3 regions of the Paenisporosarcina macmurdoensis genome follow, and region 1 is predicted to be linked to each of the others. Evidence: riboswitches for the same ligand, from Rfam matches in the RefSeq annotation. Region 1 holds a riboswitch; each other region holds the start of a gene.
The links. Region 1 has a riboswitch for thiamine pyrophosphate ahead of thiT (energy-coupled thiamine transporter ThiT). Riboswitches for the same ligand answer to the same signal wherever they lie in the genome.

Region 1 (4,227 bases):
ACTAAACCTCTTGTATTACTTTAATTCCTTGAACAATGTTCCAAATCAATACAGCAATCGACAAAATCCCATATAACAACATAAACAATATAGGAATGCCTGCAGACATGAAATCAAAAGAGGAAGTCGCAGTTGGTGCAATCGAATAATCCATAGTACTATACATGGTTACTGAACTAACCATTAAAACAATAAACCCTATAACGCCTAAAGCGACGGGAATCAAATGTGATAAAAAAGACCGTTTTGCATGGTGCTTTACTAAAGTATCAGGTGAAATAAAGTACACAATTAGTGGTAATAAAAATGGAGCAAATAAAACACTGAAATAACATAAAGCGGATAATACACGGCGATTATCCAAAATTACTCCTCCTCTAAACGATAGTACCTACTAATACGGTGCACCATGCAAATGGTTTCATCTTAATGCATGTTTTGTTAGAATATCTGCATATTGTTCCACAGAGGATAGTAACACGTATTCGCCAGGACCGTGCCAATCGTCACCACTTGGGCCGAATTCAATAGCACCAGCACCCGTCTTCGCATAATAGCGAGTATCTGCGGCTCCATGCTGTCCAAATAACACGGCATCTTTTTGTGTTACTTCAGCTGTTACAACTGCAAGTGATTGAACAAAAGGATTATCTTCAGTTGTCGTAATTGCTGGTGTTTTACCTCCAGGTTTCACGATATTTTTAGGATTAATTGATTGGGCAAGCTCCGTCATTTCTTCGATAATATCTTCCCAATTTTGACCTGGTACAAAACGGATATCGTAATTGACTTCACATTGATCTGGTACAACATTATAACGGTCACCTGCTTGAATTTTAGCCAAATTGATTGAAGGATATTCATAATATTCATTGCTTGCTTTAGTGAATGGCAATGTTTTTAACTTCTCATGGAACACATAAGAAGCTTCAATAGCATTCGTACCTTCCCAAGGACGGGATCCATGTGCTGCCTTTCCGAAAAGTGTTACAGTAGCATGTAAAATTCCTTTAGATTGCACACTTAGTTTTAAACGTGTGGGCTCTCCACATATGACAAAATCACCCGAGCGTCCAATCTCAACGAGATGACCTGATGTTTTTCTTCCACCTGTTTCTTCATCCGTTACAATATGCAAAACAATCCGCTGTTTTAATTGTTCTTTAGCTGAAGAAATGCGACGAAAAGCTTCCATCATTGCTGCAACGCCAGCTTTCATATCCGCTGATCCACGACCATAAAGGCGATCGCCATCAATAACTGGATTAAATTGCTCGATTTTTCCAGGAACTACATCTACATGGCCATTCCAAACGATGGTAGTTGGACCTTGTCCTATTTCTGCGTGAATCATTAATCGTCCTTCATTCTCTATAATTTCATGTGTGATTTCATGACGATCCAACCATGTAGAACAAAAGCGAAGTGCCTCATTTGCACCATCCTCAGTATCACTTTTAATTGCTACTAAATTTTTCAACAATTCGATCATGTACCTTCACATCCTTATTGAATTTTATATACTCAGTATACTGATAGAGACTCTAGAAGTCACAGTACTACTGAACCCTCTTGCTTCTTTTCCCCACTTTCTGTACAATTAACCCGTAATATGAAAATTAGATGTTAAGTACCACAAGGGGAGCCTGTAATGGCTGAGAGTGAACGAGAAAAGTTCTAACCCTTAGAACCTGTAAGTTAATGCTTGCGCAGGGATGTGGATAGAAACCGACTCCAACGACGTCAGGCTCTGTCCTTGAGGTCGTTTTTTTGTGGTTTTTTTCACCCTGACATGCGATTTGCAGTACATCGCAAAAGGAGGAAGAAAGATGAGAAATCAAAAAGTTTTACTGCTAGTAGAGATTGCGATTTTTGCTGCGTTGGGGTTTGTATTGGATTTTGTTGCTTTTAAAATGCCGCAAGGGGGATCTGTCAGTTTAGTGATGATTCCAATTGTTTTAATGGCGTTCCGCAGAGGGGCATTAGCCGGCGTTATAACTGGGTTGCTAGTTGGCCTGTTGCAAATTGTTTCAGGATTAATATCAGTGACCCCGTTGTCATTTAATTTTGTAGTTATGCAAGTCATTCTAGATTATTTAATTGCTTATGGTGTAGTTGGATTCGCAGGATTGGTGCGATCACAATACTTTAAATATGCACAACAGAATAAACGTGGAAAATTGATAGTCACGATTGTTTCTGCTGTATTTATTGGTTCGTTCTTGCGTTATGTTATTCATGTTATAACCGGTATTTTCTTCTTTGGCATGTATGCTGAAGATGCTAATGTATTTATGTACTCGACTATTTATAATGCAACTTACATGATCCCAGTATTTCTATTGAGTGCTTTCGTGTGCTCATTACTTTTCTTAGCTGCCCCACGATTACTTGAACCAAATAAAACGGTGTAACGCGTTGCTCACTGGCTATCATGTACATTTGATAACAAGTGGACATAAACTGACTTGAATGGTCGGAAAGCGTCTTCTGGCGTTTGAAAATCATCTAATACTCTTAAAAGACAAGAGTTAAAATGTATATAAAATAAATCAACCTAGTAGATTGATTTCCTGAATGTTCAGAATGGTCCTGGCATATGGGAAAGCATCTTTTCTTATGGTATAGTATGGGATATATATTTTGAGAAAGAAGGATTTTAAGAATATGATTGCAAAAACAACTGAAGACTTTGAGTCGTTAAAAACAATAGGCAGAATCGTTGCTGAGATTCGCGACGCAATGCGTGCAGCAACGAAACCCGGTGTGACAACAAAAGAAATTGATGAACTTGGCGGACGTATGTTTGAAGAAACAGGAGCAATCTCAGGTCCTAAAGGGGAGTATGATTTTCCTGGTTTCACTTGCATTAGTGTAAACGAAGAAGTTGCGCACGGAATACCAGGTTCACGCATAATAAAAGATGGTGACCTCGTCAACATTGATGTTTCTGGATCTCTTAATGGCTATTTTGCAGATACAGGCATTTCATTCGCTGTTGGTGAAGGCCATAAGAAAATAGAAAAACTTTGTGAAGTCGCAGAAAGCTCTTTTGATCGAGCGATGTTAAAAGTAAAAGCAGGTGCACGCTTAAACCAAATCGGTAAAGCTGTTGAACGCGAAGCTAAACTTAATGGCTATACAGTCATCATGAACTTAACAGGTCATGGGATTGGTAAATCTCTTCATGAAGCGCCCCAACATATTCTGAATTATTATGATGCTTGGGAACCAACTATTTTGAAAGAAGGAATGGTTTTAGCAGTAGAGCCGTTTATTTCTGAAAAAGCGGAACATATCGTGGAATCTGGAGACGGCTGGACATTTTTAACGCCAGACAAATCTCTGGTCGCACAAATTGAGCATACAGTCATCGTCACAAAAGGCGAACCCATTTTAATTACAAAAATCAATTAACACGAAAACACCAACTGAGCGATTGCGCAGTTGGTGTTTTTTAAAAATATTAGAAAGTATAAGATTTTTCAAGCTACACCTTTTAACTTGGCGTAGCTATGTCTAGCCCCAAGCGCCAGCTCGCGGGGCACCTTAATGGGGTCAGAAAGACGATTTCACTTTTCATCTTTCTAGCGCCAGTGTCGAGCTAGAAGGCGCTTTCCGCTTTTTCTTAGAAGATAAGAAAGTATATAATTTTAATTCCATAAACCCAGTGTTTCAGGTCCTTTGGTCAAAAAGATGATTCATTACTATTGTTGATTTCCGTTTCAACGCCCTTTCATGTTTCGAAGCTAGCGTAGCGATGCAGAAACAGGCGGACGCTTTCCGCGGGGCGGTCGGTGAGCCTCCTCGGTCACTTCGCGATCTGCGGGGTCTCACCTGACCCGCTGATCCCGCTGGAAAGATATTGGACGAACTGTGATTCGTCCGATATCTTTGCGACGAGTAACCGCAGGAGCACATGTTTTTGCAGTGACGAGGAGACTGAAGCCATGCCCGCGAAAAGCGTCCACCGTAGCGAAAATTAACAGGCTACTATGGTTACACTTCTTAAAAGTACCTGTCGCACTTTGCACGGTTTTTCTTAATTAAATAGTAGTGAATGATTAACCTTGTACGCTTTTTGGTGATGAGCTAGAATTGCGCATTGATTTCTTCATAAATATAATGCCTGCAAGCATAACGGCACTTAAAAAAAGAGCAGCTGTTGAGACAAGTAGTTCATCAAAGCCATTGCGAACGGCTATACCAACAAAAGCCCAAATAAAG
Region 2 (4,227 bases), on a different contig from region 1:
CAGAAATCGGTTCTGAAGTTATTGCTCTCGGTAGTCCACAAGGGTTAGAAAATTCGGCTTCAATTGGTTATTTGACAGGGCTTGATCGATCATTTGAATCTGATTTTCAGTACGAAAATGTTTACCAAGTAGACGTGCAAATTTCTCCTGGAAGCAGTGGAGGACCTCTGCTTGATGCGAAAACAGGAAAAGTAATTGGCATTAATTCCGCTTTGCTGACAGCAGATCAATCAATTGGATTTTCCATTCCGTTGTATACGATGATGGACCTACTCCAAAGCTGGTCTGATTCACCGATGACTTCAAACGAAGTGGCTAGTATCTTTTCATTTTACGATGACTACGAGTATGATCCTGAGGCAAGTGCCAAGGCAGATTCTTACTACGAAGAGTATGTAGAAGAAGAGGAAGAGTATGTAGAAGAAGATTCTGAAGAGGTTACAGAAGACGACACGTATTATTTTGAAGAGGTAGGATTATCTGATTTTATTGTACATTTCCGAGATAACTATGAAATGGCTCTTTACTACGAAGACTTTTACTACATTGAAGACATGCTGCTATTCGAAAGTACTGCATATACCGAGATGGCTGACTACATTTACGAAGTAACAGGTCAAGGCATGATGTTTGAATTCACGTCAAATGAAGTAACGGACATTGTCATTGAAGAAGATTATGCAGTTGTTAGCACATTCGAAGTCTTTGATTTTATGAATGCAGCAGGTGAATGGTCGACGTATGAGAGAGTGAAAGATTATTCAGTCGTCATCGATGAATATGGTACGTATCAAATCACAGATATAGCTATTTATGACTGAGCAAAAGCTGTTGTTATTGTAGAACAAACAAAAGAGTTCAATTTCGCCTAGCACAAGAAAGCCGCAAGAGTGGGGAGATTGAGACCCACAGAAGGTATGTGGTTTTCAGGCTTGTTGGCTCATGCGGCCAGTGCAAAGGTACGATATACAGCAATATAGTTTATCTAAACCTAAGAATAAAGGAACTTCTATAGAAAAAAGCAGTTGAAGTCTATCTTCAAACTGCTTTTTCTTGTTATAGGATTATGACGATTTTATTGTGGAATCTTTTTATTTAAACAGATCATGTTTTTTAGTTTCGTAATGTTCAAGGAATTGGTCGAAGTCGTTTTCGTAGTCAGCGACTGTTTTGTGTTCAAGGTTATTCAGTGCTAGATCCTCGAAGGTTCTGAGTAATTCATATGCGGTTTTTAGTCGATTAATGTCATATTCTTTTATTTGTTCGCCACGCGCTTTCCGATGAACTTCGTATAACACCTTTTGGATGTCATAGTCAAAGTCGAACGTTCGGTAGGCTGCAGTTTCTCCAGCTGGGCGAATGTTTAACATAAATCCAGAATATCGAAGTAGCTGTTCGCCGAGTTCTTTTTGATTGCCGTCTTCTTCGTATTGCTCGATCATGTTCTGAAGAACTAGAGTAAGCTGAGCATGTTCGAGTGAATAATGTTTAAGCTGTAGTTTTTCAAAGTTGGCAGGTTGTTGGACGCTCCACATAATAGAAATGCCGAGCAGGATAGCCAGTAGTAAAGAAGTGAGTTTCCAGTTCATCATGGTGATACCTCCCTTGTTTTCCATTTTACAGGAAATTGATGAGAGATGTATAAAAATTTTAGACATGCAGAATGACAAGTTAGAATTTCTATATTTCTATTTATATCTTGAAACTTAGACAAATTTGTGTCACTGTTAATAGTGATAAAGCATTAAACGAATTTCATAATTGAAACATGTGGGGGGACCAGTGTTGCTGGTTGAGACCGTATCCTTAAGATACACACCCTTGGAACCTGATCTGGTTAACACCAGCGTAGGGAACATATTTAAACATTCTTGTTTGTGTTGATATGCGTCCTAGGTACCTACCTAGGGCGCTTTTTTTCATTCAAATAGAAGATGTTTAAGAGATTTGTCAGTATGCATGCCTCTTAGCACCTAGTTAGATGGATTTGGTGTGATTCTGCGTTTGTGAGAAAGAAGTTGGCTTTACTAAAAAATATGTTTCCTCCTTTCGTTCCATCGTTTAGTGCTCTCAACAGATTTAGAAAAGGGGAGAGAAAATGATGAAAAAATGGTTAGGATACCTACTAATTTTGATGATGTTAACAGCTTGTGGCAATACAGACGACGCTAGTTCTGGAACCAATGAAGCAAGCGAAAAGTTGAAGAAAGTAACAGTGGTTTTGGATTGGACACCTAATACGAATCATACTGGCTTATATGTAGCGAGAGACAAGGGGTTTTTTAAGGAACAAGGTCTTGATGTAGAAATTATTATGCCAGGTGAAGCTGGTGCTAATCAATTAGTAGCTTCGGGAAAAGCTGAATTTGGAGTTGGTTATCAAGAATCCTTAACAGAAGCACGTGTTCAAGACGTACCAATTGTTTCAATTGCTGCCGTGATTCAACATAATACATCTGGTTTTGCGTCACCTGCAGAAAAAGAGATACTTTCACCTAAAGATTATGAAGGCAAAGCATATGGTGGCTGGGGTGCACCAGTTGAAAAAGCAGTGATTTCTTCTTTAATGAAACAAGAAGGTGCAGATGTAGAAAAAGTTGATATGGTAAATATGGGTGATACAGACTTCTTTACAGCTGTAAAAAGAGATGTAGACTTTGCATGGATCTATTATGCATGGACAGGAATTGAAGCGGAACTTCGTGGAGAGAAATTGAATATGCAATATCTGACGGATTACTCAGATAAGCTAGATTATTATACACCTGTTCTAATAACGAATGAGAAGTTGATAGCAGAAAATCCTGATACCGTTCGTGCTTTTGTAACAGCAGCATCCCAAGGTTATGCATTCGCAATGGAACAACCAGAAGAAGCGGCGGAAGTTTTAATCAAGGCTGTTCCAGAGTTGGATCCAGAATTAGTTAAAGCAAGTCAAAAGTGGCTGTCTCCAAGGTATCAAGATGATGCATCCCAATGGGGAATTCAAGATAAAAAGGTGTGGGAAAACTACGCACAATGGATGAATGAAAATGGATTATTAGAAGGCAAACTAGATGTAGAAAAAGCCTTTACAAATGAATTTTTACCTAAAAAGGAGAATAAATAAATGATAAATTCTTTAGTTAGTATTCAAATCATCCCGAAAACAAATAATGGAGAAGATTCAATTCCATTTATTGAACAAGCCATTTCCGTTATACAGGATTCAGGAATACGCTATGAGGTGCATCCACTTGAAACCACAATGGAAGGTAATCTGACAGAAATTTTCTCCATTATCGAGAAAATGAATGAGCGAATGATAGAGGCTGGCTGTGTAAATGTTATTTCTCAAGTGAAAATCTTGTATCAGCCAAGCGGCGTATCGATGGATAAATTGACAGAGAAATATCGATGAGAAAAGTTTTCCAGAGAGGATGGAGACCATTATTGGTCCTCATCCTTTTATTAACAATATGGCAACTATCCTGTTGGTTATTCGACATACCAAAGTGGCTGCTGCCAGCACCTTCTGATATATGGACTGAAGGAATAGCAGGCTGGGCGACTTATAGTAATCATTTAGTGTCAACGATTAAGCTGTCTTTTATTGGGCTGTTGATTGGAAGTGGTGTTGGCCTTATTGTGGCAATCAGTTTACATCGTATACCAAAGCTTAGAGAAGCACTTTATCCACTTATTATTTTGTCACAAAATATTCCAATCATTGTGTTGGCTCCATTGTTGGTCATATGGTTTGGATTTGGGTTACTACCAAAAATCATTGTCATCACAATGGTTTGTTTTTTCCCAATCACGATTGCTGCATTGGATGGTTTTCGACAAACGACTGCTGAGCTTACGCATTATATGAAAATGGCTGGCGCATCAAAAAAACAGATTTTTTGGAAGGTAGAATGGCCATATGCGTTACCTTCACTATTTTCAGGACTGAAAATAGCTGCTACCTACAGCGTTATGGGAGCTGTAATCTCTGAATGGCTGGGTGCCAAAGAAGGAATTGGAGTCTTTATGACTCTTGCATCGTCTTCATTTCGCACAGATCGTGTCTTTGTAGCAATATTTCTCATTATGATTTTAAGTTTATTTTTCTTCGCAGTAATTTCTTCATTAGAGAAGTTAATCGTGAAAGGGAAACCTAAAGGAGAGGAAAATAATTAACACTAAGCTCAGTGTGGAAAATATTTCGAAATCCTTTAAGGGGAATCAAGTACTAGATGAGTT
Region 3 (4,227 bases), on a different contig from region 1:
ATTGATCGTCCAACCAATACCGAATCGCTTTTCGACGAGAATGCTCGGATCGTCTTTATTCACATAAAATAAACCGAACTTCCAGTATTGATCGTCATCCATATCAATGACATTTTCAGGATTGACATCTTGCTCTGCAACAGCGATTCTTGTACCGCTTTGCCCTACTTTTACAGTGTAGTACAGAACTGACCCAAGAATGATAACTAAATAGCCAATTGTAAAGCCTAACGTCACACTTGCAGACATGATTTCAGGATAGATGATTGTCAGCTGTAAGTACCCCATCAGTACAGTTTCGGTGATGGTCACGACAAATAATAACCAACTTGAATATTTTCGAAAAGCGAGTTGTTGCTGACGTGAACGTTTCTTGTGTCGAACTTGAATTTTTGCGCCTGATTGTTTCATCGCACCGTTGAAGAACAGCATCATCCCTTGGAGTAAAAGTGTAATCATTGGCAAAGCACTCACCGAACCCCAACTTTTTTCAGCGAATGCGTCTGCCTCACCACTTGGTCCCCAATGTGTTGGAATCTGATTGGGTAACGTATCGTATTGGCTTAACCCCAAGACACCTAAGCCAAGAGTGATTAACATTGGAATGATAAAGAAGAGGCTCGGTAATATTTTAAGTTGTTCACGAAATTGCAAGTCGACTACTTTTCGTTCACTTTGCCCTTCCGTCCACTTTTCATTTTTCTTCCAATTAGCTAATGAGATATGATTTTTAGCATAAAGTCCCATTGAAAAGATGAGCGCCCCAATTTGAGCAACCATGCCTGAAAAGACGATTTGTTCTTCAGCAGGACGGAACATCCATAGCCATCCGATAAAAATCACGATTATGAGGATTCCACTCGTTAAAATGAGTTGTGTATAGCGGTTTTTCATGTGTACTATTCGTTGGTCTTTGACATGAGTATCGGGAATGTATATCCCAAATGCCTCACTTTCTCTTAAAAACTTTGGTAAGAAAGCTTGAATGGCAATAATGAAAATTAATATGACAATAAAAATAATTGCGGCCATTACTTTTCCTCCTTCAAGTCTAAAGTTATTTCGTTTATTAACAGCTCAATTTCAGCTTGAGTCAGTTGTAGACAAAGTGCTTCTGCAATGATTGGACGTAATTCTTTTTTCAAGCGGAGACGATCTAGTTCAGATGCTTTTCGAACTCCATTTTCATGAATGAATACTCCTTTTTTCTGTACAATTCGGATAAATTCCTTCTCTTCTAAATAATGATACGCTTTGTTTACGGTATGCATGTTCATCCCAAGGTCTGCAGCAAATGCGCGAACAGATGGTAATGAATCACCCGGTTTCAAGCTACCTTTCGCAACACCTTCAATAATTTGTTGGGCCAATTGCAAATAGATCGGAACAGCCGAATTTGCTTCAATCTCAATAAACATATGTGACCACCTTTTGTTCTATTAACACTAGAACAGACTTGTTATATACAATATAGAACAGAATTTGAAATTTGACAAGTTTTGTTAAGGAAAAGCTGAATTAATCGTTACATATTATGGAAGACGGATGGCACTATTTAAATAAAAAATGGATATTTATGTTAAAATAAACATAAGATTGCGAAGGTATTCACTTCAACCGTCGCGGGTTAGTTGAAGTATTACTCATAGGGGGTGCTTGGTTTGAATAATCGTCAAGAACATCCAAAAGAAAAAAGAGAGAGATTAAGACAACAAGAACTTAAAAGAAATCCGGGCGGTGCATTAAGAGATGGATTCAGTCGAGGTGAAAATGGAAATTTAACAGATTTAGTTGGTGACTTAGGCTGGAAAGGAACAGGATTATTAATAATTGTATTACTAGTTGGATATGTACTTTACAAATTATTATTTTAAATCTCATTCTTAGTTTCACCAGTCAAATAATTTAACTAGTAACTTTACAGCTCTTATTCTTTTTGTTTACAACACCTTTTTCGTGCGTTACAATGAAGCCGTTCTTTAACATTTAAACAACTACATACGATTACTGCACTAGGGGTGCTATATTTTGGCTGAGATGAGAGCATTAGCTCCGATCCCTTAACACTCGATCCAGGTAATACTGGCGTGAGGAAGTGCGGCGACTTTTGCCCAACTCTTATTTTGAGCAAAACAGCTGCATTCCACGTCGAATGTGGCTATTTTTATGTTCAAAAACAGTGATTTAGGGATAATTTTTTCGCTAATCACACCAATTAAAAGGAGGAGATGGGAATGGAACAAGTGTTTAGTTGTGGAACAAGTCCAATAGTGGGGTTGCGATTTTCGCTTCATCCAATGGCAGACAATTTTATTGAGATTATTAAAGGGGCTTTGCGTGAAGCGGATACATCAAACGTCTGGATGCACACGGATGACGTCAGCACAGTCATGCGCGGCAAGCAAATTCACGTCTTTGATACAGTCAGAGCGATTGTTTTATATGCAGCAAAAACTGGAGCACATGTGGCATTTAACGGGACCTTTTCGATTGGTTGTCCTGGGGATTCTGCGGGAGATGTGTTTTTAGAGAAAGATGACATTTTGTTAAATGAACCTCAAATTCGTGAGATCAAACAATATGTATCATCCCAGTTTGCGCTCTATCCAATGAATAACCCCGACTATATGTCGGTCATTTATACAGAAGTAGCTCGTGCAAAAGAACATGGCGTATTTAATGAGTCGATGCACTATGCAAGCGGACTCCATGGCGATATCCACCAGGTATTTACGTTCCTTGAAGAATCGTTCACTCATGCTCGTTCGGACCAATATAAACACTTGGTGATGACTGTAAACATGAGCATCAACAGCCCTTCTCATAAAGGAGATGCGTAGCATGTTGAAGTCATGGAAACTGAAAGAAGTCGTCTTAATGTCCGTGTTTGCCGTTGTATTTGCGGTCGTGTATTTACTATTTGTCCAAGTCGGTAACATTTGGGCGGGTGTGATTGGTCCAATTGCGTATGAATGGATGTTTGGAATTTGGTTTATTGTTTCGATTATCAGTGCGTACATCATTCGTAAACCAGGTGCTGCTTTGTTGTCAGAAACGATGGCTGCCATGATTGAAGTGATGATTGGTAATGCAGTTGGTCCTCGTTTGATTTTATCGGGACTTGTTCAGGGACTAGGTGCGGAAGCGGCATTTGCTGCAACTGGCTACAAGCGTTATAACTGGTGGGTACTTTGTTTAGCAGGTGTCGGTTCCGCAGTCTTTAGTTTTGCTTATGGCTTCTTGGTGTCTGGTTACGCGGCTCTCGATCCATCTTTATTAGTGTTAATGTTTACGCTTCGTGTCATCAGTGGAGCTGTTATTGCTGGCTTAGGTGGTAAGTATTTATCGGATGGTTTACTCGCTACTGGGGCCCTTCGTGGTTATGCCATTTCTCGTGATGCAGGTAGAAATCACAAGATAAAAGGTGAGGTTATTGGTTAATTCCCTTCTCACAAAAACAAATGTTATAACTCAAGAAACTCCGGTAATCATTGATTTTAAAGGTGTTACTTTTCAATTTCCAGACGATGAATCTCCCGTTTTCAGAAACATTTCATTCTCCATTCGAGCTGGTGAACGTGTCGCTTTATATGGTCCAAGTGGATGCGGGAAAAGCACCTTATTGTATTTAATGAATCGCTTGTATCCTGACAATTGCGATGGTGACCTTGAAGGTTCAATCACACTTTGGCAACGTGATGCTGCAAGTTTTGCACCTGGTGAAATCAACCACCGTATTGCTACTGTGTTTCAAGATCCAGATACACAGTTCTGTATGCCCACAGTTGAACAGGAAATGGCTTTCACATTAGAAAACTTGCATGTTCGTCGACCAGAAATGGAGACCCGCATCATGGAAACTCTTGAAATGACGGGACTTACAGCATTCCGTAAAACGACCATACAAACTCTTTCTGGGGGAATGAAACAACGCGTGGCAACAGCGTGCGCGATTCTCATGCAACCAGAAGTGTTGTTACTCGATGAACCACTTGCCCATCTAGACCCGCTAACTGCACAACAATTTGTGGAGTGGCTCGATACCTTGAAATGGCCATATCCATTAACTATTATCGCCGTCGAGCACCAACTTGATCTATGGGGAACTTTTTTTGATCGTGCCATTCACGTCCATGCATCAGGAGACCTCCCAATCGAAGTGAATCCAGTAAGGTCTAGCATGTCCTATCCTAAACGCGTTTCGGCTATTCAAGAAGAAGTAGCTTT

Region 2: another riboswitch for thiamine pyrophosphate. It lies ahead of ACFPYN_RS00350 (ABC transporter substrate-binding protein); the one in region 1 lies ahead of thiT (energy-coupled thiamine transporter ThiT).
Region 3: another riboswitch for thiamine pyrophosphate. It lies ahead of ACFPYN_RS05010 (YkoF family thiamine/hydroxymethylpyrimidine-binding protein); the one in region 1 lies ahead of thiT (energy-coupled thiamine transporter ThiT).

The regions. Positions count from the first base shown of each region.
Region 1 is NZ_JBHSRI010000003.1:46,176-50,402, reverse strand. It holds gene ACFPYN_RS04175 (DUF4870 domain-containing protein) at 2-364, opposite strand; gene ACFPYN_RS04170 (M20 family metallopeptidase) at 422-1,492, opposite strand; TPP riboswitch at 1,629-1,733, shown strand; gene thiT (energy-coupled thiamine transporter ThiT) at 1,830-2,414, shown strand; gene map (type I methionyl aminopeptidase) at 2,668-3,417, shown strand; gene ACFPYN_RS04155 (TspO/MBR family protein) at 4,065-4,227, opposite strand, start outside.
Region 2 is NZ_JBHSRI010000002.1:72,911-77,137, forward strand. It holds gene ACFPYN_RS00340 (trypsin-like peptidase domain-containing protein) at 1-821, shown strand, start outside; gene ACFPYN_RS00345 (hypothetical protein) at 1,092-1,592, opposite strand; TPP riboswitch at 1,763-1,872, shown strand; gene ACFPYN_RS00350 (ABC transporter substrate-binding protein) at 2,102-3,109, shown strand; gene ACFPYN_RS00355 (thiamine-binding protein) at 3,110-3,400, shown strand; gene ACFPYN_RS00360 (ABC transporter permease) at 3,397-4,164, shown strand; gene ACFPYN_RS00365 (ABC transporter ATP-binding protein) at 4,178-4,227, shown strand, end outside.
Region 3 is NZ_JBHSRI010000004.1:17,523-21,749, reverse strand. It holds gene ACFPYN_RS05025 (DUF1648 domain-containing protein) at 1-1,032, opposite strand, end outside; gene ACFPYN_RS05020 (GntR family transcriptional regulator) at 1,032-1,418, opposite strand; gene ACFPYN_RS05015 (DUF6366 family protein) at 1,662-1,874, shown strand; TPP riboswitch at 2,005-2,111, shown strand; gene ACFPYN_RS05010 (YkoF family thiamine/hydroxymethylpyrimidine-binding protein) at 2,235-2,840, shown strand; gene ACFPYN_RS05005 (ECF transporter S component) at 2,842-3,441, shown strand; gene ACFPYN_RS05000 (ABC transporter ATP-binding protein) at 3,434-4,227, shown strand, end outside.